Linked DNA regions of Massilia sp. METH4. The protein of the gene in region 2 binds, or shares a complex with, the protein of the main gene of each other region. Links are inferred from orthologs where the notes say so. Each region holds a gene or a part of one and is shown on either strand. Other genes may lie near its edges. The genes, in order: ssb and sbcB.

Region 1 (14,637 bases), 1.8 Mb from region 2 along the record:
ATGATCAGCGCCCACGTCAGCTCGGCCGGCGCGGTCGGAGAACCCGCCCCTTCGGCAATCGCGATACCGAGCTCGGTGGCGGCGGCCACGTCGATATGGCCGCTCACCTTGCCTGTTTGCGATATCAATTTCAGGTTCGGCAGTTTCGACAGCAGTGCGCGATTGAACGACGTGCGCTCGCGGATCAGCACGACGGCGTCGTACGGCGCCAGCCGGGCAACGAGCTGGCCGAGGCCGCGCGTCGAGTGATTAAATACTTTTACGTCATGGCTGTCGATAAGAGAAAAGCATTCCAGTTCGCGTACAGCGTCCTGGTAATCGTCAAGAATGGCAATTTTCATGAGAGTTAGAGGGAAATCCTTCTGAATTGGTAGCTAGTTAACGAGATTGTGAATATCTCGAATAGCTTACTACTTTAGTCAACCATTTTTCCTACATTTTTGTCGGAATGGCACAAGGCCGGGTGTACAATCGGTCAACCCGTTGAGCGGTAACCATGCGCTCCGGAAATTTGTAGTGCAAATTCGTTCCATCTCCCGCTGTAGCGCTCACAACTCGCGCCGGGAGCGCGCCCTCGAGCCGATGCTCGGGCGCATCGACAGACCGCCGTGCACCGCCGCGCATTCTTCCTGTGAATGTGTTTCCAAGCGGGCTAGCCAAAAGCTGACGACGATCCTGCCGCCGGGACCAGTCCGCGGGACGAGACAGAATTCTTTATTCGCATTGGAGGTAGTACCATGAACCAACCCCTGATGGAGGGCGTTGCTGCAATGAACGCACCAGCTTACATCAAACACCAAAAGCTGATCAATTGGGTCGCCGAGGTGGCCGCGCTGACCAAGCCGGACCGCATCTACTGGTGCGATGGCTCGCAGGAAGAATATGACCGCCTGTGCGCCGAAATGGTGGCGGCGGGCACGATGAAAAAGCTGAACGAGGCCAAGCGCCCGAACTCCTACCTGGCCTGCTCCGATCCCACCGACGTGGCCCGTGTCGAAGACCGCACCTTCATCTGCTCGGCGAAGAAGGAAGACGCCGGCCCCACCAACAACTGGATCGACCCCAATGAAATGCGCGGCACGCTGAACGGCCTGTTCGACGGCTGCATGGTGGGCCGCACGCTGTACGTGGTGCCGTTCTCGATGGGCCCGCTGGGTTCGCCGATTGCGCACATCGGCGTGGAACTGTCCGACTCGCCGTACGTGGCCGTGAACATGCGCATCATGACCCGCATGGGCAAGGCCGTGTACGACGTGCTGGGCGAGAACGGCGACTTCGTGCCGTGCGTGCACACGGTGGGCGCGCCGCTGGCGGCCGGCCAGAAGGACGTGCCATGGCCCTGCAACAAGACCAAGTACATCGTGCACTTCCCGGAAACCCGTGAAATCTGGTCCTACGGTTCCGGCTACGGCGGCAATGCGCTGCTGGGCAAGAAGTGCTTCGCACTGCGCATCGCATCGAACATGGGCTACCAGGAAGCGCAGCAGGGCGGCGCCGGCTGGCTGGCCGAGCACATGCTGATCCTGGGCGTGGAATCGCCGGAAGGCAAGAAGCACTACGTGGCCGCGGCGTTCCCTTCGGCCTGCGGCAAGACCAACTTCGCGATGCTGATCCCGCCGGCTTCCTTCAAGGGCTGGAAGATCACCACGATCGGCGACGATATCGCGTGGATCAAGCCGGGCAAGGATGGCCGCCTGTATGCGATCAACCCCGAAGCGGGTTACTTCGGCGTGGCCCCGGGCACGAACGAAAAGACCAACTTCAACTGCATGGCTTCGCTGAAGGAAAACGTCATCTTCACCAACGTGGCGCTGACGGACGACGGCGACGTGTGGTGGGAAGGCATGACGAAGGAAGCACCGGCACACCTGATCGACTGGCAGGGCAAGGACTGGACGCCCGCATCCGGCACCAAGGCCGCGCACCCGAACGCGCGCTTTACCGTGTCCGCCGTGCAGAATCCGGTGATCGACCCGGCCTGGGACGATCCGGCCGGCGTGCCGATCTCGGCCTTCATCTTCGGCGGCCGCCGCTCCACCACGGTACCGCTGGCCACCGAGGCGCGTGACTGGGTGGAAGGCGTGTACATGGCTGCCACGATGGGTTCGGAAACGACCGCCGCCGCCGCCGGCCAGATGGGCGTGGTACGCCGCGATCCGTTCGCGATGCTGCCGTTCATCGGCTACAACATGAGCGAGTACTTCCAGCACTGGCTGGACCTGGGCAAGAAGGTGCAGGCGGCCAATCCGGCCGCGCTGCCGAAGATCTTCTGCGTCAACTGGTTCCGCACCGACGAGCACGGCCACTTCGTCTGGCCTGGCTTCGGCGACAATATGCGCGTGCTGAAGTGGATGCTGGAGCGCATCGAAGGCACGGCCGGCGGCATCGAAACGCTGTTCGGCACCACGCCGCGCTACGGCGACCTGCACTGGGACGGTATTCCGTTCTCGCCGGAAGAGTTCGAAACGATCACGTCGATCGACAAGGACGCATGGCGTGAAGAACTGAAACTGCACGCCGAACTGTTCGACAAGCTGGCTTATCGCCTGCCGCAGGAACTGCTGGCCAACAAGGCCAAGCTGGAGCAACGCCTGGGCGTTTGATCGCGCCGGGTTCCAGATAAAAGCGCGCACCGCGAGGTGCGCGCTTTTTTTTTCCAAGAACCGGGGTCTGATCCCCGCTTTGGGCAACTTCCATGGGGCAGCCCTCGGGGGTGTCCGGTGTAAGATGCCGCAAGCATTCAATAGAGGAGCCACGCATGGCACATGAGCCCAATTCCGCACGCCCGGCCGATCCGGGCCAGCTCGACGACGACACGCTTGCCTTCGCCCGCAAGGTCTTCCAGATGGCCCGCGGCGGCGAAACGGCCGAACTGGCCACGCTGCTGTCGCAAGGCATGCCGGCCAACCTGCGCAACGAGCGCGGCGACAGCTTGCTGATGCTGGCCAGTTACAACGGTCATCCGGAAACGACGAAGGTGCTGCTGGAGCACGGCGCCGATCCGGAGTTGCAGAACGATGCCGGCCAGAGTCCGCTGATGGGCGCGGCATTCAAGGGCGACCTGGCGATCGCCACGCTGCTGCTCGACCACGGCGCCCAGGCCGACAGCCGCGGCCGCGACGGCAAGACGGCGCTGATGTTCGCCGCCATGTTCAACCGTGTCGACATTGCACGCCTGCTGATCGAGCGCGGCGCCGATCCGTTCGGCGTCGATGCCGCCGGTGTCTCGGCACTGGACGCCGCGCAGAAGATGGGCGCGGCCGATACGGCGGCGCTGCTGGAGTCGCTGCGGGCCGAACGATGAGCCTCGGGATTTTTCAGGTGGACGGCCTGGCGCTGCTGATGGCATTCATGCTGTCCCTGGCGTCCGGCCGCGAGGCACTCGCCGAACCATCAACCGAATACAACCAGGGTGTCGACGCCTACCGCGCACAGGATTACGCGGCAGCGCGAACGCACTGGGAAAAGGCCGCGCTGCAGGACGACATCCACGCGCACAACAATCTCGGCTTCCTGCTGTATCGCGGCTGGGGCGGCGCGAAGGACGCCACGCGTGCGGTCGGGTTATGGCGCAAGGCTGCGGAACTCGGCCATTCTGAAGCACAGTGGCACCTTGGTGACGCGTTCGCGGACGGCGAAGGTGTCGCGCGCGATCCGGTCGCGGCTTACGCGTGGTATCGGTGCGCCGCGGCGCCCCGCAATGAGCGCGATGAGACCGATGAACTGGTGGCGGACGATGCCCGCAAGTCGCTCGCCAAGTTGCTGGACGCGATCAATGTCGAGCAGCTCGCCGCCGCGGAGCTGCGCGGCCGCGAGTGTATCGCCCGCTACGTGAAGTAAGAACTGCCACAAGGCCGACGATCAAGCGCCGCCCAGCTTGGAGAGCGCGAAGGCGGCCAGGAAGCCGCCCACCGTGATCAGCCCCGCGTAGTCATGCGTTTCCTCGAACGCTTCGGGGATCATCGTGTCGACCAGCATGGCAAGGATGGCACCGGCGGCAACCGCCGTCGTGGCCGCCACCACTTCGGCCGAAAAGCGCTGGAACACCGAGTAGCCCACCAGCGCCGCCGCGCTGGAGGCCAGGGCGATGCCGCCCCAGATGGCGAAGATGTATTGCACCGAGCGGCCGGCACGCTTCATGCCGGCGGCGCTCGACAAGCCCTCCGGGATATTCGACAGGAACACCGCCGCCACGGCCACCGTGCTCACCGCGCCGCCCTTGAGCAGCGACAGTCCGATGACGATCGATTCCGGTATCCCGTCCATCAGCGCGCCGAGCGCGAGCGCCGTCCCGCTGCCTTCGGTGGACTGCCGGCCCGACGAGCGCTTGCGGTGCCTGGCGCCATGCGCGGCGAGCAGGCGGTTGGCCGCCGTGTAGACGACGGCGCCGCCGAGGAAGCCGATCGCCGTGGCATTGAAGCCACCCTGGCGGAATGCTTCATCCATCAAGTCGAACGACAGCGCCGAGATCAGCACGCCGCTGCCGAACGCCATGATCCCGGCGATCACCCGCTGCGGCACCGCCACCCAGTAGCCGACGGCGGCACCCAGCAGCAGCGCCGCGCCGGCCACGAATCCCCAGAAGCCCGCCTGGGCCCACAACGCGATACCGTCCATATACCTCCTTTTTCGTACCAGGCGATTGTCGGCGCATTCGCCTTGCCATGGCGTCCGGCTGGCTGGGCAATAAAAATACCTGGAAGTTTCGCACACGTGTGCTAAAGTACGGCCATGAATATCACGGCCAAGAGCGAAACCACCTACGCCACCATTCTCGCCGCGGCCATGGAGATGGCTGCCTCGGATGGCATCGGCAAGCTGTCGCTGGGCGAGCTCGCCAAGCGCACCGGCATCAGCAAGAGCGGCGTGTTCTCGCGGGTCGGCTCGCTGGAAGCGCTGCAGGGCGCGGTGCTCGATGAATACGACCGCGGCTTCGCCGAGGAGGTGTTCATGCCGTCCATGGCGGCGCCGAAAGGGCTGCCGCGGCTGGTCATGCAGGTGAACCTGTGGCTCAGGAAGGGCAGCAACGAGGCGTTGCGCGGCGCCTGCCTGTACACGGCGGGGGCCTTCGAATTCGACGACCTGGACGGCCCGCTGCGCGACCGGCTGGAAGCTGGCGTGATGCGCTGGCGTGCCTCGCTGCGCAAGACCGTGCTGCAAGCGATGGAAATGGGGCACCTGCGGCCCGATACCGATCCCGAACAGCTGGTGTTCGAGATCTACAGCCTGATCATCGGCGTGATGCACGACGTGCGCTTCCTGCGCGACGATACGGCACCGAAGCGCATGGGCCGGGCGTTCAACCGGCTGATCTCAACGTACAAGAGCTTCAACGAAGTGGAGTAGGGCGCTGCATGATGGGGACGGGCCTTGCCCGTTTATTTTTGACGCACTTTCGCACACCTGTGCGAAATGGAACTGGACTAGGAGGCTGTGATGGCCGCTCTGTGGTTGCTGGTGCTGCCCGTCGCCGGGCTGGTGTGGTATGTCGTGGCCGATGCCGTGCAGGGCATCCCGAGGTGCAACGAAGATTTCACCTTTTATTGAGACGGCATGTTTCGGTGCCAGCTCATGGATGTTGCCTGAAAAATGGGGACGTACCCCATTTTTCAGGCAATAAAAAAGCCGGCTCGGAGAGCCGGCTTGGTGGACCGTGGGGCCGCTTACTTCTTCTTCAGCAGCGGCACCAGGTACTTGCCCGTCACGCTTTCCGGGTTCTTCGCCACTTCCTCCGGCGTGCCGGTGGCGATGATGCGGCCGCCGCCGGCGCCGCCCTCGGGGCCCAGGTCGACAATCCAGTCGGCCGTCTTGATCACGTCCAGGTTGTGCTCGATGATCACGAGCGTGTTGCCCTGGTCGCGCAGGCGGTGGATCACCTTCAGCAGCAGGTCGATGTCGTGGAAGTGCAGGCCCGTCGTCGGCTCGTCGAGGATGTACAGCGTGCGGCCGGTATCGCGCTTGGACAGTTCCAGCGACAGCTTCACGCGCTGCGCCTCGCCGCCCGAGAGCGTGGTGGCGCTCTGCCCCAGCTTGATATAGCCCAGGCCCACGTCGAGCAGCGTTTGCAACTTGCGGGCGATCGTCGGCACGGGCTTGAAGAACTCGTGCGCGTCTTCCACCGTCATCTCCAGCACTTCGGTGATGCTCTTGCCCTTGTAGTGCACTTCGAGCGTTTCCCGGTTGTAGCGCTTGCCGTGGCACACGTCGCAAGGCACGTACACGTCCGGCAGGAAGTGCATCTCCACCTTCAGCACGCCGTCGCCCTGGCAGGCCTCGCAGCGGCCGCCCTTCACGTTGAACGAGAAGCGGCCGGCGCTGTAGCCCCGTTCCTTCGCCGTCGGCACCGTCGCGAACAGGTCGCGGATCGGCGTGAACACGCCCGTGTACGTGGCCGGGTTCGAGCGCGGCGTGCGGCCGATCGGCGCCTGGTCGACGGAGATCACCTTGTCGAAGTGTTCCAGGCCGCTGATCGAATCGTGCTCCGCCGGTTCCGTCTGCGAGCCGTACAGGTGGCGCGACAGCGCCGGGTACAGCGTGTCGTTCACCAGGGTCGACTTGCCGGAGCCGGAAACGCCCGTCACGCAGGTGAGCAAGCCGACCGGCACCGACAGCGTCTGGTTCTTCAGGTTGTTGCCGCGCGCGCCCGTGATGACGAGCTGTTTCTTCGGATCGGCCGCCGTGCGCTTCTTCGGCACCTCGATCTTCAGCGAGCCGTTCAGGTATTGCGCCGTCAGCGACTGCTTGTTCTTCAGGATATCCTTCAGCGGGCCGGCCGCGATCACGTCGCCGCCATGCACGCCGGCGCCTTGGCCCATGTCCACGATGTAGTCGGCGGTGCGGATCGCATCCTCGTCGTGCTCCACCACCAGCACGCTGTTGCCGATGTCGCGCAGGTGTTTCAGGGTGTCGATCAGCCGGTCGTTGTCGCGCTGGTGCAGGCCGATCGACGGTTCGTCGAGCACGTACATCACGCCCGTCAGGCCGGAACCGATCTGCGAGGCCAGGCGGATACGCTGGGCTTCGCCGCCGGACAGCGTGTCGGCCGAACGGTCCAGCGACAGGTAGTCGAGACCCACGTTGTTCAGGAACGAGAGGCGCGAGACGATTTCCTTGACGATGCGGTCGGCGATATCGCGCTTGGCGCCGGCAAGCTGCAGCTGCTCGAAGAACGACAGCGTGTCGCGCAGCGGCTTCTCGGCGATCTGGTAGATCGCCCTTTCCTGCGTGCCGGTGCCCACCTTCACGTGGCGTGCTTCCACGCGCAGGCGCGCGCCTTCGCAGGCCGGGCACTTCTTCTCGTTGATGAACTTGGCCAGCTCTTCCTTGACGGCCATCGAATCCGTTTCGCGGTAGCGGCGTGCCAGGTTGTTCACCACGCCTTCGAACGTGTGCTCCTTGATCACGGTACGGCCGCGCTCGTTCACGTAGGCGAACGGAATCACGTTCTTGCCGGAGCCGTGCAGCACGGCGTTCTGCGCGCTGACCGGCAGTTTCTCGAACGGCGTGTCCAGGTCGAAGCCGTAATGGTCCGCCAGGCTTTGCAGCATGGAGAAGTAGAACTGGTTGCGGCGATCCCAGCCCTTCACTGCGCCGGAAGCGAGCGACAGGTTCGGGAAGGCCACGATCCGCTTCGGATCGAAGAACTCGATATGGCCCAGGCCATCGCACTCGGGGCAGGCACCCATCGGGTTATTGAACGAGAACAGGCGCGGTTCCAGTTCCTGCAGCGAATAGCCGCAGCTGGTGCAGGCGAACTTGTTCGAGTACACGTGCTCGGTGCCGGCATCCATGTCATAGGCGATGGCGCGGCCGTCGGCGATGCGCAGCGCGGTCTCGAAGCTCTCGGCCAGGCGCTGCTTGATGTCCGGGTTCACCTTCACGCGGTCGATCACCACGTCGATCGTGTGCTTTTCCGTCTTCTTCAGCTTCGGCAGGTCGTCCACTTCATAGATCTTCGCATCGTTCGTGCCGCTCTGGATGCGGAAGCGCACGAAGCCCTGGGCCTGCATCTGCTCGAACAGGTCGGCATGCTCGCCCTTGCGGTTGGCCACCACGGGCGCCATGATCATCAGCTTCGTCCCTTCCGGCATCGCCAGCACGGCATCGACCATCTGCGACACCGACTGCGCCGACAGCGCGTGGTCCGGGTGATTGATGCAATACGGCGTGCCCACGCGAGCGTACAGGAGGCGCAGGTAGTCGTGGATCTCCGTCACGGTGCCCACGGTGGAGCGCGGGTTGTGCGACGTGGCCTTCTGCTCGATCGAGATCGCCGGCGACAGGCCTTCGATCATGTCCACGTCCGGCTTTTCCATCAGTTGCAGGAACTGGCGCGCATAGGCCGACAGCGACTCGACGTAGCGGCGCTGGCCTTCCGCATACAGCGTGTCGAACGCCAGCGACGACTTGCCGGAACCGGACAGGCCGGTGATCACGATCAGTTTGTTGCGGGGCAGATCGAGGTTGATGTTCTTCAGGTTATGGGTGCGCGCGCCGCGAATGCGGATTTCTTCCATGTATGTATGTGCCTTGAATATGCGAGAAACGACAGGACGGCCCACCTGGAACGATCATCCGCTTGAAGACTTGACAATGCAGCGCGGCGTCCGGAGACCAACCAGTCCACTATGCAGGCGTTCGATTCGATTTCAAGCCCTGTTTCAAGTCCTGATGGCTGAATTGGGCCCGACTCGGGCCAATCCGGGCCGAATTGATGCGAATCACACGCTGGCAAGCCATGGCTGGCAAATACTGTATATAATACCAGTATTCACATTCCGCTGCGCGACGCACGCGGAAAAGCTCCCAGCCTTGCAGCAAAAAATTCATCTGTCCCGTGGTATGTTGTCCACAGGCCCTGTCTTATAATGATCGTTTGGTAAATATTCACGCAGGAGTACTACATGGCATCTGTCAATAAAGTCATCATCGTCGGCAACCTGGGCCGCGATCCGGAGATCCGCTACATGCCGAGCGGCGATGCCATCGCCAACATTGCTGTCGCCACGTCCTTCCGCAGCAAGGACCGCAACACGGGCGAACAGAAGGAAACCACCGAGTGGCACCGCATCTCCTTCTTCGGCCGCCTGGCGGAAATCGTCGGCCAGTACCTGAAGAAGGGCTCCTCGGTCTACGTCGAAGGCCGCCTGCAGACCCGCAAGTACACCGACAAGGACGGCATCGAGAAGTACGCCACCGACATCATCGCGCAGGAAATGCAGATGCTGGGCGGCCGCCAGGGCATGGGCGGCGATGCGATGGGTGGCGACGACATGGGCGGCTACGACGCGCCGCCGAGCCGTCCCGCTCCGCGCCCGCAGGCTGCCGCACCGGCACCGCGCCCGGCACCGAAGCCGGCACCGAACTTCTCGGATATGGATGACGATATTCCATTCTGAGTGCGCCTCTGGTGCACCAGGCACCGGGCAGGCAGGGATTCCCATCCGTGCCGAAGCAAACGAACGGAAGAGCTGGAAAGCTCTTCCGTTTTTTTTCACCCGCGCTCGGCATCGCAGGTGCTGTGTACCGGGAAAGCTGCAATGCCTAAGAGCGCCTGACAAAACCCCCATGGCTGCGGTGCAGCGTCTCGCCGTACAGGTGTACTGTCTTCGACGCCGCGCCTTGCCCTGCGGTTTTCGTTAGGCGCTCTAAAGCATTTGGATCTGTTGCCGTTAAGCACTGAAACAGGGCTTGGTGGAGCCGAGCAGCAGCGTAAGTACCAAGTGGTAATGACGCTGCCCGCTTCGTATCAGCCAGGCATTTGCAGGCCCCGGAGAATCCAATGACTTATCACACCAGTTTGAGTACCGCGCAGGACATGGTTTGGTCGAGCTCGCAGGTTGGCCGCTTCATCGCGACTGCGGCAGTGGCGGCCTTGTCCAAGACGCAGGCTGCGGCCCTCGGCACGCAGGCGGCCGCTACGCTGCCGGCCAAGGCGATGAAGTCCGGCATGGCGGCCGAGCCGGCCGCGTTGACCACCGCGCAAGTGCCCGGTCTGGGCGGCGGCCTGATCGGCGCGCTGTCAGCTGACAGGATCGTCATCATGAATTCCGCCCAGGTGAGCGTATTGGCGATGGCGCAGTTGGGCGCCCTTAGCGCGGTCGACATTGCCGCGATCGAAAGCAAAGGTCACGCAGGGCGCAAGACGGAAGCCGTCGGCGCAACGTGCTCCACGCCGCTTGCACCACTGACCATCGAGCAGGTCGCCGCCTTCGCAGGCGCATAGGCCCCAAAGGCGGCCCGCCAGGCAAGCGCTTTAGAACGCCTAACAAAACACCCAGGGCAAGGCGCGGCGTCGAAGACAGTACGCCTGTACGGCGAGACGCTGCAACGTGGCCATGGGGTGGGTGTTAGGCGTTCTTAGACCGCCACTGCCCGCACCAGATACTGATAAGCCAGCGCATCCTGCTCGGCCAGCGCCGGATCGCCCCCGGTGGCAACGGCCAGCTGCCGAATCGCTTCCAGCACGGCCGGCGGCGGCTGGTGCGCATTCACCGCCGTCATTTCCGCGATCTCGAAGCCGCATTCGCGCAGCAGCGCGGCCAGCGAAGTGCGGGTGAACAGGTGCAGGCTGCGGCGGTCCGGCACGCCGGCAGGCTGGTACAACAGGTTCCCCGTGGCCAGCTGCGATTGCACGAGCCAGTTCTGGCCATTGTTCACGCAAGCCACGATATCGACGGCACCCAGTGCCTCGTGCCGCACGCGTTGCAGGAAAGCCCATGGGTCGCGCAGGCGTTCCAGCGTTTCCGGGAACAGCCAGCATTGCGCCGGGGCCGCCTGGCTCCACATGGCCTGGTCCATCTCTTCCGCTTCCACGTCGATGATCCCGGTCGAGAATGCCGCGTCGTCGTCCGGCCGATCGGTGATCGTGGTGAAATGCGAGTTCGGCGCACGTGCCCGCCATGCCTGGGCCAGCGTGGCGCCGCCCACCTCGACGACGCTGTGCATGCCGGGCCGCATCAAGTTCAGCATGCCATTCTGCTGCACGCTCAGCTGGCCTGGCGACGGTTCCGGCACCGCGTGGGCGCGGATCGGATCGGGCTCGTCCGACAGCGGCGCGCCGGCCGGGCGTTTTACCACGGAGGCCAGCAAGTCTTCGTAGTCGCGCACGAAGCGTGGCGTGTCGAACAGCGGGCTGGTGTCGCGGTTGACGGCCAGGCGCGAACGCAGCTCCGCCATCCGTGCCCGGTCGGTGGCCAGCGCCACCGCCATTTCCTCGTATTCCGCCAGCGAATGCGTGACCAGTTCCGGCAGGCCCACCGCATGCAGCAGGCTGCCGGCCATGCGCGAGCAGAAGGTCTGGCCGGCCCAGGTGAGCACGGGCAGGCCGGCCCACAAGGCATCGCTGGCGGTGGTGCCGCCGTTGAACGGGTTGGTGTCCAGGAACAGGTCGGCCAGGCGGAAGCGGGCCAGGTAGTCGGCCGGTGGCACGCGCGCCGCAAACAGCAGGCGCGCGCCATCAATGCCGCGTGCCTCGGCTTCGCGCACCAGGTTGCCCCGCGTGGCATCGACATCGGCCACGATCCACAGCACGCTGTCCGGCACGCGACGCAGGATGCGCATCCACGCGTCGAACACTTCCGGCGTGAACTTGAAGTTGGTGTTGAACGCGCAGAAGACGAAGCGGTCCTCCGGCAGGCCGTGCGCGCCGCGGTCCGACGTGTCGCCGATGGCGCGCTGGCGGTCGTTGATCTGGAACGTATGCGGCATGCGCAGCGGCTTCTCGGTGAAGTGCGCTTCCAGTTCGGGCGGCAGCACGAAGGCGTCCGCCACCACGTAGTCGATGCCCGGAATCGCCGTGGGACCGGGAAAGCCCAGCCACGTCAGCTGTACGGGCGCCGGCCGGCGGCACAGGATTCCAGGGCGCGCGCCCATCGTGAGGCCGTGCAGGTCGACCAGGATGTCGATCTCGTGCGAGCGGATACAGCGGGCCGCTTCCTCGTCCCTCATGCGGTCGATGCGGATATAGTGGTCCATTGCTCCCACTACCCGGGCTCGAAGCGATGAATTGTCTTCGCGGCTCCACGAGAACGCATAGACTTCCACGCGCGAGCGGTCGTGCAGCTCGTACAATTCGGCGGTGAGGATCGCCACGGCGTGCGAGCACAGGTCGGAAGACAGGTAGCCGATGCGCATGCGCTTGTGCGGGTAGCCGTTCGGGTCGGCCAGGTGCGGCACGTCGCTGTCGACCTTCTCGTCGACGAAACGGCGCGAGGCGGCCAGCTGCACGGCCGGGTCGGCCGACGCGGCCAGCATCGCCAGCGCCGACGTATGGCGCCACTGCGCTTCGGCCGTGACGCCAGCGAAAGGCTGGTACACGGGCCAGCGGCACAGCTTCTGGCGCAGGTGCACCCAATGCATGATGACACGCGGCTGCTCCGGATCCAGTTCGAGGCTGCGGGCAAGGAAGTCTTCCGCCTCCGGCAGGCACTTGCCGATTTCCAGCAGGCGGCCCAGGTTGTTCAGGGCCTGCACGTGCAGCCTGGGCTGGGCGGTGAGGTCGGGCACGTCCGTCAGGATCGCGCGCCACGTCGCCAGCGCATCGTCCGTGCGGCCCAGGAGCTCGTACAGCGTGCCCAGGTTCAGGCGCGCCTCGATGAAGCGGGGATTCTCGGAAATGGCCTTGATGTAGCCGCGCTCGGCGCTCGCATCGTCGCCCACGCCGCTGTACGCGATGGCCAGGTTGAACCACACGGCATAAGCCAGCGGGGAGCGGGCATGTTCCAGCCACGTTTCGTAAAGCCGGATCGCCGCATGCGGCGCCCCTTCGTCGATCAGCCGCTGCGCTCCCTCAAACAATTCCGCAAGCGGCAGCACGCCGCGTTCGGCCTGGCGAAGCAATGCATCGGGGATCTCGGGTACGTTCATCGGTGGAAGGTCTCTCGAGTCGGCAGTAAATGAAGGGTAATCATACTCTGGAGAAGATGGCGCCAGCGCGCGATTCTTTAGCCTTATGGCAACTGTGACGTCCCGCCAACACGTGCGGCGCGAACTGGGTAAGATGAGGTACCCGAAGCAAACGATACCGCCATGCTCCAGACGCCATCCGCCTTCACGCCCCTCATCGACCCGCCGGCCGACCCGCGGGATCCGCTGACTTTCCTCTTCCACCGCGGCAAGCTGTTGCTGCGCGGGTCCGATTTCGACCAGCCCGAGCTGGCGCTGCCTTCCAGCGGGGATCTGCTCGGCATACCACCCGAACGGTTGCACCCGGTCGGCATCTGGCAGGGACGTTACTGCCAGGCCGCGTGGGTGGACGACGATGCGCTGCCCGGCGGGGACTATGCATGGCACAACATGCGTAGCCTGTTCGGCATCGTCGACGACGGCTTCCTCGGCCTTGCCGGCCGGGCGGGCCAGATCGCCGAATGGGCACGCACGCATCGCCATTGCGGCGTATGCGCGGCGCCCATGCACCGGGCCACCGGCGAGCGCGCCTACAAGTGCGCCGCGTGCGGCTTCACCGCGTATCCGCAGATCTGCCCGGCGATGATGGTGCTGATCCGCAAGGAAGAAAAGGTGCTGCTGGCCCTGCACACCAACACGCCGGTGCGGCGCTATACGGCGCTGGCCGGCTTCCTGGAGGCGGGTGAATCGATCGAGGAGGCGGTGCACCGCGAGGTGTACGAGGAAGTGGGGCTGCGCGTGCACAAGCTCGAATACTTCAAGAGCCAGTCCTGGCCCTTCCCGAATTCGCTGATGATCGCGTTCACGGCCGAGTACCTGTCCGGCGAGATCCGGGTCGACCCGACCGAGATCGAGGATGCCCGCTGGTTCGGGCCGGATGACGAGTGGCCGGAAATTCCGCATAGCGTATCGATCGCCAGCGCCCTGCTGGCGGCCAACCGCCCAGGACGCCCTGCCCGGTGAAAGGTGACTATTTTCTGTATACTGGCGGATACCCTTTCATTTGAGCAGCATTCATCATGTCTAAAGAATCATTTTCCGATCACGACTGGCGCCGTTTCCTGGCCTCGTTGGGCGAGGACCCGGACCGTCCGGGACTGGCGGAAACCCCGCACCGCGTGGCCAAGGCCTGGAAGCACTGGACGTCCGGCTATGACCAGGACCCCGTCGAACTGCTGAAGGCGTTCGAAGACGGCGCGGAGGAATACAACGAGCTGATCGTGGTGCGCAATATCCCCGTGTACAGCCATTGCGAGCACCACCTGGCGCCGTTCTTCGGCAAGGCCACCGTCGGCTACCTGCCGAACGGCAAGATCGTCGGGCTGTCGAAGTTGACCCGCTTGGTCGACTGCTTCGCCAAGCGCCTGCAGGTGCAGGAACGCATGACGGTGCAGATCGCCAATACGCTGATGGAAGTGCTGGAGCCGAAGGCCGTCGGCGTGGTGGTGAAATGCCGCCACATGTGCATGGAAAGCCGCGGCATCCGCACGCCGGGCGAGGAAACGATCACGTCCGCCATGCTGGGCGAATTGCAGCCGAACCTGGCGCTGCGCACCGAGTTCCTGGCGCTGGCCCGGGACTGATCCAGCAGAAATGTTGCTCTGAAAATGGGGTCTGTCCCCATTTTTGGAGCAACTTTATTGGTCCCCCGCCTCGATAAACGTAATCTGATCGATCTCCGCCCGGAAATCGCCCACCTTCGTGCCCGTGGCCGGCCCATCCTCGTCCACC
Region 2 (14,676 bases):
TGCTGAAGAAAGCGCTCATCTCCCTGCTGCCCCTGATGTTCACCCATGCGGTGCAAGCCGCGCCGAGCCAGGCCGCCATCGCGGCCGCGGACCATGCCCGCACCGCCTATCACGACAGGGTCATCGACAGCCTGGCGAAGATGGTCCGCTTCAACACGGTGGCGCAGGAGGGCGTGCCGTGCGAACGCAATGCGCAGCACATCGCCTTCAAGGCCTTCCTGCGCGAGGAGGCGGACCGCCTGGGCTTCGACTTCGACGATGCCGGCTGCGTGGTCGTCATCGGCCTCGGCGCCGGGAAGGAGAGGGTGGGCATCGTCACGCATGGCGACGTGCAGCCCGTCGATCCATCGAAGTGGAAGCAGTCGCCGTTCACGCTGGACCGCACCAGCGAACCTGGCCTGTTGCTGGGCCGCGGCACCGAGGACGACAAGGGCCCGATCGCCACCGCGCTGTATGCGATGAAGGCGATCAGCGACCGCAAGCTGCCGCTGGGCAAGCCCATCGAGCTGTATGTGTACATGGCCGAGGAGTCGGACTGGGGGCCGCTGGAGACTTACCTGAAGACCCACACGCCGCCCCAGGTGAACATCACGCTGGACGCCGAGTACCCGGTGGTGACGGCGGAGAAGGGCTGGGGACTGGTCGCCGTGACGATCCCGGATCTGCCGGCCGCGCCTCCTTCCGCGCCTCCTGCCGATCCTGTGCTGGCATCGTTCACGGGCGGCTTCTTCAACAGCCAGATTCCCGAAGATGCCGTGGCCGTCATCGATGGCGCAACGCCGGAGCTGGAGCGGCGCATCCGCGCCCGTGCGGCGGCGCAGAAGGGCATGCGCTACGAATTCACGCGCAACGGTGCGCAATGGAAGATCACGGCAAAGGGCGTGTCGGCCCATTCCTCGAAGCCGGAAGACGGCGTCAACGCCATCGCCATGCTGGCCGATGCGCTGGCCGTGCAGCCGTGGCAGGGCACGACGGCGGGCGCGATGGTGTCGTTCCTGAACGATCTCGTGGGAACAAGCCTGTACGGCGAAAAATTCGGCGACGTGGCCTACCGCGACCCCTTCATGGGGCCGATGACGGTGGCGCCCGTGGTGCTGAAGGCCGATGCCGGCGGCCTGCAGCTGAACCTCAATCTGCGCCGCCCGCGCGGCAAGACGGGCACCGAGCTGGAGCGCCAGTTCCGCACCGCCTTCGATGCATGGAAAGCCACGCGCGTACCCGCCGCCACGTTGAAGGCGCAGATCGGCGAGCCGTGGCTGCGCGAAGATGCCCCGCAGGTGCCGGTACTGCTCGACGTGTTCGCGCACTACACGGGAGCCCGCGACCCGAAGCCCGTATCGATCGGCGGCGGCACGAATTCGCGCCTGTTCCCCAACGCCGTCAGTTTCGGCCCAGGCATGCCGGGTACGGTGTACACCGGCCATTCGGAGCACGAATTCATCAGCGAAAAACAGCTGTCATTGAACCTGCAGATGTATACCGCGGTGCTGGTCGAATTGGCAAAATAATTGGCGATATAACCAGGAGCACAATGCCGGCCGGGCTGGCATTTGAATAAAGTTATTGAATGTTTCATCAGTGGCCGGATTGGAAACACATTGTTGTTTCGATCCGGCTTTTTTCTTCGCGCGCTACAAATAAATTTCCTCCCGGCGCAAATTCATTTACCATAAGCAATAGAGCCGCTGTCACGCGGCCGCCAGCCAGTGCCCGGCTGACTCCAGGGCATTACCGTTCATTTGTTATCGGATCATGCCGGCCTTTATTCAAAAGGCGGGTCGGGGATTTGCATGCTGCGTCGACTGACTTTCATTGTTTCCTTATTCATCTCCTGGTCCGTCAATAGTATGGAAATGAGCGTACCCAACGCGGTGGCCGCCGCGGAGCCGATCGAGCTGAAACCGGCCCCCCGCCGCGGCGCGCTGTACCGCGTGAGCCACGATGGCAAGACGAGCTATCTGTTCGGCACGATCCACGTCGGCAAGCAGGGCTTCTTCCCGCTCGAGCCGGAGGTGACGCAGGCGCTGTCGCATGCCAGCTCGCTCGTGCTGGAACTCGATACCCGTGCGTATGAGCCGTTCCAGCGTGCGCTGGCGAAGTACGGCACCTACCCGCAGGGCGAATCGATCACGCGCCACCTGTCGCCGCACGCCCTCGCCAGGCTCGAGGTGGCGCTCGCCAGGGCGGGCATTCCGCTGCGCAATGTCGAGGGTTACCGGCCGTGGCTAGTGGCGAACATCCTGGTCGGCAGCGAGATCGAAAGGCATGGCTACCACCGCAGCAACGGGGTGGAAGGCTTCCTGCTTTCGGCCGCCGTGCAGCAGAAGAAGCGCGTGCGCGAACTGGAAACGGCCGATTACCAGCTCAGCCTGTTCGCCTCGCTGGACGATGTACAGCAGGAGCAATACCTGCTCGAAAACCTCGACGACCTGGAAAACGGCAAGGCATTGCAGAAATCGGCCGGCCTGATCGACGCGTGGAGCACGGCGGACGCGGCGCGCATCGCCGCGCTGGCCCGCGAGCTGACCACGGGCGACACGGTATCGGCCACGTTCATGGACCGCACGCTGCTGCGCCAGCGTAACCCGCAGATGACCGCCCATATCGAAGCGATCATGCGCAGCGACGAGGTAGCCTTCGTCGGCATCGGCCTGCTGCACCTGGTGGGCGAGGACAGCATTCCCGAACTGCTGCGCCGCCGCGGCTACGACGTCCAGCAGATGTACTGACAGGCCGGGCGCGCCAGCGCTTACTGCCGTGAAATGCTGCCCATGCCGTTCTCGATGCGGTAGCTGACGCGGTCTCCCACCTTGTAGTCCGGTGTCGCCTGCACCACCACGCTTTGCATGGCACCGTCGTCGGTGCGCAGCGTCACGCGGTAGGCGCGGTCCGTGCCGACACCGGGCACGCTGCCGCCGGCGGCTGCCGCGCCCGGCGCGCCACTGACGCCGATCTCCGTATCGCGCCGGGCAACCGGTTCGATCGCCTGCACGACGCCCTGCCAGCTCGGCATGGCGGCGCCCGCCAGGCTGCGTTCCATCGCCATGCTCTCCGCCCTGCCGGGAGTGCTCCCCATCGCGCTGCTGCCCGCCGTGCCCGGCCCGACGGCGCCGCTGTTCGCCATGCCGGCGCTCTCTCTGCGTTCCTGCACGTAGTCGTTATAGCCGCTGGCGGTCGTGCCGGCGCTGCCGGACAGGCCCGAGCTGTCCGCACCGGCAAGCGTGTCCTGGTTACCGGTGCCGGCGCAGCCGGCGAGTACCGCACAGGTGGCCAGCGCCAGGGGCACTGTCCCTACCATCCTGCCGCAGCCGATGCTGATGTGTCTCATGATCTTCTCCCCGGGCTCCATGCCCGTGCCGCTGCAACGCCTCTGCGCGCGGTGCGTTGACACTGGCAAGACCGGCCTTGATGCAAATCAAATCGCCCGGTCGGATGCAGCTTGATAATTAGGTATTAGACAACTATAAGGGGCGATATGCGCAGGCATCGAACGGAAGCGGTCATCGCAAACATGGTCGACGCCGCCTATGGCGGGCAGCGCGGCCCCGGCGGGCGGCGCAAGCGTTACGTGATGCGGCAGGCGCTGTATGCGCTGGTAAGGCTGGCGAAGGTGGAGCAGTTGCTGGACATGCGGCTCGACGCCGAGCGGGCCACGGGCGGCCTGGTGGGCGCGGGACAGCGGCGGCACACGAAGGCGCTGTTACGCAAGATCACCATGGACGTGCAGGCCGAAGGCCACCGGCTCGAACGCGATTGGGTAGCCGCCAGGGCCGAGGGCGAAGATTTGCCTTGCCCCGATATGGAAAACGATTGCGGCAAGAATTGATGGGCCGGATGGGGCGCTCGACGTTACGTCGACACCCTGCGGTTCGTCCACAGTGCCCACAGCATGGTGGAAGTGACGATGGCGGCGCTGCAGTCGACCAGCCAGTCGCCCACCGCGCCATGCCGATAGGGCAGGAAACTCTGCACGAGCTCATCGATCGCGCCCATCGCGGCGATCGTCAGCACGGCCTTGGGCGCGCGCTGGGCCGGCGTGCCGGTGCTGCCCGTGAAGACCAGGAAGGCCAGTACCGCGTAGGCACAGGAATGCAGCACGATGCCAGAAGCGACTTCGGCGGCGTCGGCGCGTGCGCCAGGGATCGAGCCGATGATGACGATCAGGGCAAACAGGGTCATGGCGCCCCAGTAGCGCAGGCGCGGCCAGGTCGGAGTGAGCAGCAGGAGGTGGAGGAGTTTCAGCACAGAAGCACAGCGCAGTTGGCAAAACCGTAACGATAGCACGGAAAAAAAGAGCCCGCCGTCGCGGCGGGCTCAAACCCTGTCCGGGCCAAGAGACGATGAATCAACGATGAAATGCAAGCGTTGGAACCGGGATCGCCGCCCGGCTGTCACCGATCGGGCAATGATCGGGCAATGATCGGGCAATGAACGGAACCGGCCGGAAAAGCCGGGAAACACAAACCGCAGGCGACCCCGGAAAAGAATTCGAAGCGGTGTGCCGGAGCACACCAGACCTGCCACCACGCATATCGGTTGCATGTGTGTCAGATGGGTTCGAGTATAAGGAATCAATGTGACGCCGCCATGACAGCGCGCAAATCTTGCGCATTCATGTGGCCGCCATGGAGATAAAAAAAAGCCCGCTGTTTGGCGGGCTTTAAACTATTATCTTGGAGGAGAATAGTGGAGACAGGTGTAATGATGCTGCATCGCCACATATAAGTCCAATTTTGAATTCCGATAATAGATATGCGTCTTTCTGATATCTCGTCTGTTTGACATCCGCGTAAGCGCGGCACATCAGAGAATCACAGCCTCGTTCGGCAGCTGGTTCGGGCGCGAACCGTCGGAAGGGAAGTGTTTCTGCAGCAGGTCGGCAAGCTGGTTCAGCGCCGCGATCGTGCCCTCGTGGAAGTCGCCCCGCTTGTAGGCGTCCGTCATCGTCCGGCAGACGGCTTGCCATTCCGCTTCGCCGATACGGCGGCCCACATTGCGGTCGGCCACGATGTCCACGGCGTGGTCCGCCAAATTCACATAAATCAGTACGCCGCAATTTTCTTCCGTGTCCCACACACCGTAGTCGACGAACAGGGCGCGCGCGCGTTCCCGGTTCGTGATGCCATCGAGTGCCGCGCCGAACGGCAGCGATGGTTCGACGACCAGCCGCACTTCCGCCCTGTGGCGGCGTTCACCGTCGGCGATCGCCGCGGCGATGGCTTCCAGCGTCGGTTGCGGGAAACAGCGCCGGCCCGTGCCGGAACCCGTCATCAGGTGGCGCCAGGCGCGGCGCCAGCGTGCAATCGCAGTCATCACCAGTCTCCCGAGGCGCCGCCGCCATCGAACGTGCCGCCGCCCCCGCCGCCGAAGCCGCCGAAGCCGCCGCCACCGAAGCCGCCGCCACCGAACCCGCCGCCGTGGCGGTGGGCATTGCCCAGCGCGCTGCCGAGCGCGCTGCCGATCAGCACGCCCGCCGCATCCGAGCCCCAGCCCGAGCGGTGCAGGGACCGGCGCCGGCCGCGGCCGCGGAACATTGGCAGCAGCACGAACAGGCCGAACAGGATCGCCGGCCAGAACCAGCCGCCGCCGCTGTCGGCCTGCGCCTGGCGCGGTGCCGGCTGGGCTTCGGGGGCGGGGAAGTGTTCCTTGTCCAGCAAGGTGGCGATGGCGGACACGCCCGCGCTCAGGCCGCCGTAGTAATCGTTGTTGCGGAAGTGGGGCGCGATCACATCCTGCAGCACGCGCTTCGATTGCGCATCGGTCAGCACACCCTGCACCCCGCGACCCGCCTCGATGCGCAGCCGGCGCAGCGAAGAGGGATTGTCCTTCGCCACCAGTACGAGCACGCCGTCGTCCACGCCCTTGCGGCCCAGCTTCCATGCGTCGGTGACGCGGATGCTGTATTGCTCGATCGGTTCCGGCGCCGTGCTGTTGACGGTGAGGATGGCGATCTGGCTGCCCGTGCGGGTTTCATGATCGGCCAGCACCGATTCCAGCGCGGCGCGCTGCTGGGGCGTGAGCAGATTGGCCTGGTCGGTCACGCGCGCCTTCAGCTCGGGCACCGGAACGAACGGGGATGGCTGTGCTTCCTGGGCACGGGCTGCCTCGACGAAGAGCAACGAGACGAAGAGGAGCAGCACCAGCAGGGCGTAGCGCACCAGCCAGTGTTCGAGCCACTTCTTCGAGGGGCGCGGTACGAGGCGGCCCAGGCCGCGCCGGTGACCGCGCACGTCGCGCACGTCGCGCTCGTTCGTCACTTCGGCCGTGCCCAGCCATTTGCCTTCGGAAGGATGCTCGCGCGTGCGCCGCCGGGGTGCGGCGGGCGGTGCGGCATCGTCCTGCGGACCCAGCGGCATGGCGGTTCTCATCTCCCGGTGTTATTTCTTGCCGCCGAAATCGACGGTCGGCGCGGTCGAGATCGCTTTCTCGTTTTCCACCGTGAAGCTCGGCTTGACTTCATAGCCGAACATCATCGCCGTCAGGTTGGTGGGGAAGCGCCGCGCGAGCACATTGTAGTCCTGCACGGAGGCGATGTAGCGCTGCCTTGCCACCGTGATGCGGTTTTCCGTGCCCTCCAGCTGTGATTGCAGGTCGCGGAAGCTGGTATCGGCCTTCAGGTCCGGGTAGCGCTCGGACACGGCCATCAGCCGCGACAGCGCGGAGGACAGCTCGCCCTGCGCCTGCTGGAACTTCTGGAACGCGGCGGGATTGTTCAACACTTCGGGGGTGACCTGGATGCTGGTGGCGCGGGCACGGGCCGCCGTGACTGCTTCCAGCGTCTCGCGTTCATGCGATGCATAGCCCTTCACCGTGTTGACGAGGTTTGGAATGAGGTCGGCGCGGCGCTGGTACTGGTTCACTACTTCGCCCCAGGCCGCCTTGGTTGCCTCGTCCTTGCTCTGGAATTCGTTGTAGCCGCAGCCGGACAGCGTGACGGCCAGCAGGCCCATGGCAATCCAGCGTACCAAGTTGTTGCGCATGCTTTCTCCTTGTAATGACATGTCCCGATGTTGATGGCACTATAACCCCTGGGGCCAGCCGCTTTCGTACGGTACAGCACATAGCCGATCGGAAGTGGCCGCCCGTTCGGTCCCCTTTATAATGACGGGTTAGCAAATTTCAATAAAGGGGCCGCCGTGAATTTCATCAACAAACTGAACGCCGCCTGGGCCGCCAACGACTCGCTGCTGTGCGTGGGCCTGGACCCGGACATGGAGCGCCTGCCGGCGCAATTCCGCGGCAGCCCGGACGGCATCTACCGCTTTTGCACGGAAATCATCGACGCGACGGCCGACCTGGCGTGCGCATTCAAGCCGCAGATCGCCTACTTCGCCGCGCTGGGCGCGGAAGGCCAGCTCGAGCGCATCGGCGCCTACCTGCGCGACAAATACCCGCACATCCCGCTGATCCTCGATTCGAAGCGGGGCGATATCGGCGCCACCGCGAAGCAGTATGCCCGCGAAGCCTACGACCGCTATGGCGCGGACGCGGTCACCGTCAGCCCGTACATGGGGGCCGATTCCGTCGAGCCATACATGGAATGGCGCGACCGCGGCGTGATCGTGCTGTGCCGCACATCGAACCCTGGCGGTTCCGACCTGCAATTCCTGGAAGTGAACGGCAAGCCGCTGTACCAGCACGTGGCGCAGTTGGTGGCCGACAAGTGGAACGACAACGGCCAGTGCGCGCTGGTGGTCGGCGCCACGTTCCCGGAAGAGATTCGTGCCGTGCGCGCGATCGTGGGCGAGATGCCGCTGCTGATTCCCGGCATCGGTGCCCAGGGCGGCGACGTCGAAGCGACGGTGCGGGCGGGCCGGACTGACGCAGGCACGGGGATGATGATCAATTCCTCGCGCGCGATCCTGTACGCCGCGCCTCAGGCTGGCGAGGATTTCGCGCAGGCGGCACGGCGGGTGGCGGAGGAGACGCGTCACGCGATCAACGCGTATCGTTGAGCCAACATCCGAAAAAATGGGGACAGACCCCATTTTTCGAGCAACATTGCCTGGAAAATGGGGTCTGTCCCCATTTTCGGGGCACGAGTCGTGCCGACTTCGGCAGGGGACATCAAGCAGACGACGCTGACTACTCTAGTATGCCTGCGGCACGATCATCTCGGCATACTCGTACAGCTCGCCCAGGATCCGTTCGGCGCGCTCGTCGGCCGATTGGGCCAGGTGGTCGATTTCGCCGAACAGCTGGTCGACGCTGCGGGCGCCGCCGGCGCCTTCCAGCAGCCGCGCGGCGCGGTGCTGTTCCCAGTGCTCGTGTTCCTGTTCCGACAGCGTGTCCGGGAAGTTGCGGGCGCGGTAGCGGAACAGCAGTTCTGCCAGCCGGTCGTCCTGGAAATGCGGCGACATCGCCGCCAGCTTGCGCGGCGGTTCGCGCCGCAGCGCGTCCAGCGTGCGCCGGTCTTCCTTGCCGATGAAGCCGCCGTACAGGTCCTCGTCCACATCGGCCGGCTCGGCCGGGGGACGGTGGAACACCTGTTCCCAGATCGCCGACAGGTCTGGGCCGTCGGCCGCGTATTGCGCGTGCATGAGGGCCAGTTCCAGGTCCATGCCCCAGCGCTGCGCCATCTCCGTGCTCAGCGTCTTGAGGTTGCCCACCAGCATGGGCGACTTGTTCAGGTGCACGCTCTTGATCGGCAGGCGGCTCACGCCCTCGGGCAAGTCTTCCGCGCGGCTGAACAGGCGGGTGCGGATCGTTTCCGCGTCGAGCGTGAACAGTTCGCGCGGGTCGTGGGTGCAATCCCAGACCAGCACCTCGTTCTTGTTCGTCGGGTGCGCGCCGAGCGGCCAGACCACGGCCAGGCAGCCGCGTTCCGCGGGAAACATTCCGGAGACGTGCAGGAACGGCTTGCGCAGCTCGCGCGCCAGGTGCAGGCCCATCTCGTCCGCCACGCGGCCCTTGTCGCGCAAGGCCAGGCAAAAGTCCCACAGCCGCGGTTGCTTCTGGCGAATCAGCCGCGCCAGCGCGATCGTGGCGCGCACGTCGGACAGCGCGTCGTGGGCCGCATCGTGGCTCAAATTGTTGACTGATGTCAATAATTCAAGTTTGAAGCTGGTCTTGCCGTTATCGCCTGTAGGCCATTCGATGCCGTCGGGCCGCAGGGCGTGGCACATGCGCACCACGTCCAGCAAGTCCCAGCGGCCGCAGCCGTTTTGCCATTCGCGCGCATACGGGTCGATCAGGTTGCGCCAGAACAGGAAGCGCGTGACTTCGTCGTCGAAGCGGATCGTGTTGTAGCCCACGCCGATCGTGCCGGGCTCGGCGAAGAGTTCGAGGATCGTGGCGGCGAACTGGTGCTCGGGCACGCCTTCGCGCAAGGCTTGCTGCGGCGTGATGCCGGTGATCAGGCAGGCCTGCGGGTCGGGCAGGTAATCGTCCGCCGGCTTGCAGAACAGCATGACCGGTTCGCCGATCTCGTTCAGGTCGGCATCGGTGCGAATGGCGGCAAATTGCGCAGGGCGATCGCGGCGTGGCACGGCGCCGAACGTTTCGTAGTCGTGCCAGAGAAAAGTATGGTTGCTCATGGGGTGTTCAGTCGTGTCATAACCGGAGATTATCGTGGCAAATAGCGTTTCCCTCAATTCAAAGGCCATCTCCACCGATTCGAAGGTGGCCAACCAGGGCGAGGTCACCGCCGCCCGCGCGAAGATGCAGCTGAACGTGTCGATCATGGAGGCATCGGCCTCGATTTCGATCGGTGTCGGCAGCAATCCACAGGCGCTGCTGTACAAGTCGGCGATCACCAGCATCAATGAGGCATTGCGGGCGGAACTGGGCGAGAACGCCGTGCAGAACGCGGCGCGGATGGATAACTCGCCGCAGGCGACGGCCGACCGCATCGTGTCGCTCGCCACCGGCTTTTATGACGCGTTCAAGCGCCAGAATCCTCAGATGGAAGACAATTCGGCCTTGCAAAAGTTCATCGATGCCGTGAAGGGCGGCGTGGAACAGGGCTTCAAGGAAGCCCGCGATATCCTGAAGGGCTTGAACGTGCTGGGCGGGGATGTGGCGGCCAATGTCGACAAGACATACGCACTGGTGATGAAAGGCTTCGACGATTTCGCCAGCCGCGCAGCGCAGCCGAAGGAAGAGCTGAAAGAAGAGCCCGAGGCGGCCTAGGGAAGCACTGATTTATTGCTGGTGGATGAGATTGGTCCTGAAAAATGAGTCCAGCAAGACGCAAAAGACTCGTCATACCGGGGTATGGCGGGCCTTTTGTGCCGCAGCTGGGCACGTTTTTCGGGGCCAAGATCGCCGCCATGAATAAATCAGTGCTTCCCTAGTGTGGTGAGCCAGAAATTCGTTGATTATAAGTTTGACGAAATCGTCTCAAGAGCCGAGGCACTGCGTCGGCGCTGGAAATGCATGGTAAGGCCGGGGCCTTACCATGCATTTTCAACGCAGTATTGGGGCGATTCTCGTCGGATTTATTCAACGAATTTTTGACTCACCACGCTAGGGCCCTGGGGCCGTCAATCCGTCAGCAGCGGCACCGCGACGGCCACGCGGTCGCGCCCGGCCGCTTTCGCTTCGTACAGCGCCGCGTCGGCATTGGCGATCAGTGCGTGATCGTCCTGCCCGCCGGCCAGGCTCGCCACCCCGAACGATGCAGTGATGTGCGGCAGCGGCAAGCGCATGTCCTCGAACACGACCGCTTCGCGCATCCGCTCGCACAGCCGTTCGGCCACGCCGGCCGCCACGGCACCGGTCGTATCGGGCAGGATCACCATCAATTCCTCGCCCCCGTAGCGCACGGCGAAATCGGTGGGCCGCAGGGCCCCGGCCAGTATCCCCGCCGCCACGCGCAGCGCTCCGTCGCCTTGCAGGTGGCCGTGGCTGTCGTTGAACTGCTTGAAGTGGTCGATGTCCAGCATGATCAGCGACAACGGGGCCCGCGTCACCTGCGCGGTCGAGACCAGGCGCGGCAGCACGTCGTTCAGCCAGGCGCGGTTGTACAAGCCCGTCAAGCCATCGTTCAGGGATAGCTGGCGGTAGAATTCGCCCAGCTTCTGCCGCCGGCGCAGTTGCATGTTGGCGGCGCGGATACGGAAGGACAGCAGGCGCAGCAGGTTGCGCGCCACGCCATTGGATTCCTCGATCAGGCGCCACGCCAGGTCGGCATCGACCAGCAGCAGCTCGCTTTCCTCCAGCGCGGTAAGGCCGGAAAGGTCCGCTTCACCGTCGAGCACGGATTGTTCGCCGGCGCTTTCGCCGGGCAGGATCTTCGTGGTGGCCCCTTCGCCGGTGGCATCGGCCAGCGCGCCGCGCAGCACGATCACGAGTCGCGGGCAGGCCGGATCGGATACCACCTCGCCGGCCGCCGCGAGCATCACCGGGCAGCCGGCCAGCAGGGCGGCGGCGCTGGCGGTATCGGCATCGCGGAACAGTTGCAGGCTGGCGATGTCGTGGGCGGAGGCGGCAAAGGTGCTCAGTAGTTTCACGGCGGGGTTTTCCAGAAGTCATGCCATGATAGCGCATGAACGGCGGCGCCCAACGGCGGAATTATTTCGATACGTTACTTTTACTTTCTTTTGCAACAGCTCATGCCCCTGATCGACGCCCTCGGCCGGGAACACCGGCCTTTCCCGCATGCCCGCATCGTTTCGCTCGTGCCGTCGATCACCGAGCTGCTGTGCACGCTTGGATTGGCGCCGCAGCTCGTCGGGCGCACCGGCTTCTGCATCCATCCCAAGGAAGTGCTGCGCGAGATGGCGAAGGTCGGCGGCACGAAGGATGTCAATCTGGACAAGATCCGGGCGCTGGCCCCCACGCACGTGGTCGTCAACATCGACGAGAACGAGAAGCCGACCGTCGATAGTCTGGCCGGATTCGTGCCGCACGTGATCGTCACGCACCCGCTGCGCCCCGAGGACAACCTGGACCTGGCGCGCTTGCTGGGCGGCGTGTTCTGCGCGGACGAGCCGGCGCGCCGCTGGTGCGACGCGTTCGCCGCCGAACTGGCGGCGCTGCGCGCAATGCCGAAGGGCCCGCCGCAGCGCGTGCTCTACTGCATCTGGCAAGACCCGTGGATGACCGTGTCGCGCGAGACGTATATCGCGGCGATGCTGGCCGAGATCGGCTGGAGCGTGCCGGCCCTGGGGCCGGCGCGCTATCCCCGCTTCGACTGGAACGCCGCGCTGGTGGCGGACATCGACCAGGTGCTGCTGTCCACCGAACCCTACCGGTTCACGGAAGCGCATGCCGATGCACTGGAAAAGCAGCTCGGCAAGCCGGTGCAACTGGTGGATGGGGAAATGATGTCGTGGTACGGCAGCCGGGCGCTGGCCGGGCTGTCGTACCTGCGGACACTCGCCGCGGCCGGCTGACGGCGGCGCTTATTTGTCCTTACTCGTCCGGCTGCACCAGGTCGGCGACAGGCGTGTTGTGCTTGACGTCGCTGCGCTTGCCGATAGCGGTGTCGAGTGCGCGCACGAGCTTGCTGGACGCGCCGGAAATCGCCTGGCGCAGGTCGGACGCCTGGTCCGTGACGGCGATCGGCGGAATGCCGGCCACGCGCGCTTCCATCATGCAGCGCTTGTCGTTGGGGCCGGATTTGTGGCTGCTGTTGTTGTCGCCCAGGTGGACCTCCACGCGGGTGACCTGCTCGCCGAAGCGTTCGAGTGCCGAGCGCACCACGCCTTCCACGTGGTCGTCCAGGCTGGCGTCGTGGGTGATGGCCTTGTCGGTATTGACTTGAACTTGCATCGCTACTCCTCCTTTGTGTGTGGGCCGATGTTACGCGGTACTGTGCGCTTCGGTTGTTAAGTGCAGCACATTGCCGGGTTTTCAAGCCCGTTTTCCAGCTTTCCGACGAACTAGGCAGGAGGAACTATGGCTGAGCCCGTGTCCCCTTGGTGCCAGGCACCAATGGGACACGGGCTCAGCCGTGGGGTTACTTCGCCTGTTCGGCCAATTCCTTCTCGTGGTGCGGGAAGCGGTCCATCCTGGCGAGCACGGGGAACAGCTTGATCCAGGCGGCGGTGACGGCGAGGGTGGCGGCGCCGCCGAAGACGACGGCGCGCGACAGGCCCATCCACCCGGCCGTCACGCCCGATTCGAATTCGCCCAGCTCGTTGGAGGCGCCGATGAAGACGGAGTTGACGGCGCTGACGCGGCCGCGGATCGCGTCCGGCGTCTCGTATTGCACGAGCAGGTGGCGCACGTAGACGCTGATCATGTCGCCGGCGCCCATCAGCAGCAGGCAGGCGAGGGCGATGGCGAAGCTCGTCGTGGCGCCCAGTATGACGGTGCCCACGCCGAACACGGCCACGCCGCCGAACATCCAGGCGCCCACCCGGCGCGTGATCGGAAAGAAGGCCAGGGCGATCGAGCACAGGGCGGCGCCGGCGCCCGGGGCCGTGCGCAGCAGGCCCAGGCCGGTCGGGCCCACGTGCAGCACGTCGTGGGCCAGCGCCGGCAGCAGGGCGGTGGCGCCGCCGAACAGCACGGCGAACAGGTCCAGCGAGATGGCACCCAGCACGATGGGGCGCGACATCACGAAGCGCAAGCCTTCCAGCACGCTGTGCCAGGTGGCCGGTTCGCGATTGGTCGCCTGCGGCGGCGCCTTGACCGACGCCATCAGCACCACGGCCACGAGCAGCAACCCGGCCGCGATCGCGTAGACGGCGATCGGGCCGTAGAGGTACAGCAGGCCGCCCAGCGTGGGGCCGAGGATCACGGCCACGTGGAAACTGGAGGAAGAGAGCGCTACCGCCTTGCTGAAATCCTGCTGGGGCACCAGGTTGACGAGCATCGCCTGCGTGGCAGGTCCCATGAAGGCACGCGCGCTGCCGAACAGCGTGAGCACGGCGAAGATGGGCCAGACCGCCGTCATGCCGCTGGAAGCGAAGGCGAGCAGCAGCGCGCCGACCAGCAATTGCGTGGCGAGGCAGGCGGTGACGATATTGCGGCGGTTGTAGCGGTCCGCCACGTGCCCAGCCGGCAGGATCAGCAGCAGGAAGGGCGCGAATTGCGCGAGCCCGATCATGCCCAGGTAGAACAGGTTGTGGGTCATCGAATACACCTGCCAGCCCACGGCGACATTCTGCATCTGCACGGCAAGCGTGCCGAGGATGCGGGCGGCAAGGTAGAACGAGAAATTGCGGTGGCGCAGGACGGCGAAGCCGTTGGATGTGGACATGCGGGCGATATGGAAGGGTCGCGATCGCCGCCCGCCGGGCGGGCCGGCGGGACCGCGGATCGCGCCGGGTTAAGGTTGGGCCAGGTCGGCTTCGGTGGTGAAGGAGTCGGCGTAGAACTCGTCTTCCGGCAGCTTGCACTGGGCAACGAAGTCGCGCTTCGCGGAGTCGACCACGATCGGCGCGCCGCACGCGTACACCTGCCAGCCGGAGAGATCGGGCAGGTCGGCCACCACGGCCTGGTGCACATAGCCGGTGCGGCCGGTCCAGCCGTCTTCCTCGAGCGCGTCGGAGACGACCGGCACGTAGCGGAAGTTCGGCAGCTCGCGCGCCCACTGCTCGCACAGCTCGTGCATGTACAGGTCGCGCGGCCGGCGGCCGCCCCAGTACAGCACCATCTGGCGCTGCGAGCCCACGGCCTTCATGTGCTCGACGATCGCCTTGATCGGCGCGAAGCCCGTGCCGGAGGCCAGCAGCACCATCGGCTTGTCGGAATCCTCGCGCACGAAGAACGTGCCCAGCGGGC

What was found.
Region 1: the proteins of sbcB (region 2) and ssb are in contact, whole or in part, in a crystal structure (PDB 3C94), measured with the Escherichia coli proteins. The link is inferred for Massilia sp. METH4 from one-to-one orthologs.

The regions. Positions count from the first base shown.
Region 1 is NZ_CP146614.1:1,485,833-1,500,469, reverse strand. The notes cover bases 7,724-10,650. They hold ssb (single-stranded DNA-binding protein), read left to right. Parts: upstream 7,724-8,903; coding sequence 8,904-9,398; downstream 9,399-10,650. Other genes in these bases: V6Z91_RS06615 (tetratricopeptide repeat protein), read right to left, coding at 10,360-10,650; V6Z91_RS06620 (hypothetical protein), read left to right, coding at 9,782-10,225; uvrA (excinuclease ABC subunit UvrA), read right to left, coding at 7,724-8,516. In the rest of the region: V6Z91_RS06660 (D-2-hydroxyacid dehydrogenase family protein), read right to left, coding at 1-341; V6Z91_RS06655 (phosphoenolpyruvate carboxykinase (GTP)), read left to right, coding at 738-2,603; V6Z91_RS06650 (ankyrin repeat domain-containing protein), read left to right, coding at 2,759-3,304; V6Z91_RS06645 (tetratricopeptide repeat protein), read left to right, coding at 3,301-3,840; V6Z91_RS06640 (ZIP family zinc transporter), read right to left, coding at 3,862-4,617; V6Z91_RS06635 (TetR/AcrR family transcriptional regulator), read left to right, coding at 4,732-5,346; more of uvrA, read right to left, coding at 5,664-7,723; more of V6Z91_RS06615, read right to left, coding at 10,651-12,867; nudC (NAD(+) diphosphatase), read left to right, coding at 13,030-13,869; GTP cyclohydrolase I FolE, read left to right, coding at 13,926-14,489; V6Z91_RS06600 (hypothetical protein), read right to left, coding at 14,544-14,637. UniProt on the Escherichia coli protein: Plays an important role in DNA replication, recombination and repair. Binds to ssDNA and to an array of partner proteins to recruit them to their sites of action during DNA metabolism. Acts as a sliding platform that migrates on DNA via reptation.
Region 2 is NZ_CP146614.1:3,257,468-3,272,143, forward strand. Bases 7,314-10,279 are described here. They hold sbcB (exodeoxyribonuclease I), read right to left. Parts: upstream 9,537-10,279; coding sequence 8,091-9,536; downstream 7,314-8,090. Other genes in these bases: pyrF (orotidine-5'-phosphate decarboxylase), read left to right, coding at 7,314-7,955; V6Z91_RS14340 (DUF5610 domain-containing protein), read left to right, coding at 9,571-10,131. Outside these bases: V6Z91_RS14290 (dipeptidase), read left to right, coding at 1-1,508; V6Z91_RS14295 (TraB/GumN family protein), read left to right, coding at 1,854-2,729; V6Z91_RS14300 (hypothetical protein), read right to left, coding at 2,750-3,328; V6Z91_RS14305 (hypothetical protein), read left to right, coding at 3,476-3,826; V6Z91_RS14310 (VanZ family protein), read right to left, coding at 3,850-4,245; V6Z91_RS14315 (TPM domain-containing protein), read right to left, coding at 4,804-5,313; V6Z91_RS14320 (YgcG family protein), read right to left, coding at 5,313-6,356; V6Z91_RS14325 (LemA family protein), read right to left, coding at 6,378-6,980; more of pyrF, read left to right, coding at 7,137-7,313; V6Z91_RS14345 (diguanylate cyclase), read right to left, coding at 10,485-11,453; V6Z91_RS14350 (helical backbone metal receptor), read left to right, coding at 11,556-12,338; V6Z91_RS14355 (HPF/RaiA family ribosome-associated protein), read right to left, coding at 12,358-12,717; V6Z91_RS14360 (MFS transporter), read right to left, coding at 12,905-14,152; V6Z91_RS14365 (CDP-6-deoxy-delta-3,4-glucoseen reductase), read right to left, coding at 14,222-14,676. UniProt on the Escherichia coli protein: Degrades single-stranded DNA (ssDNA) in a highly processive manner.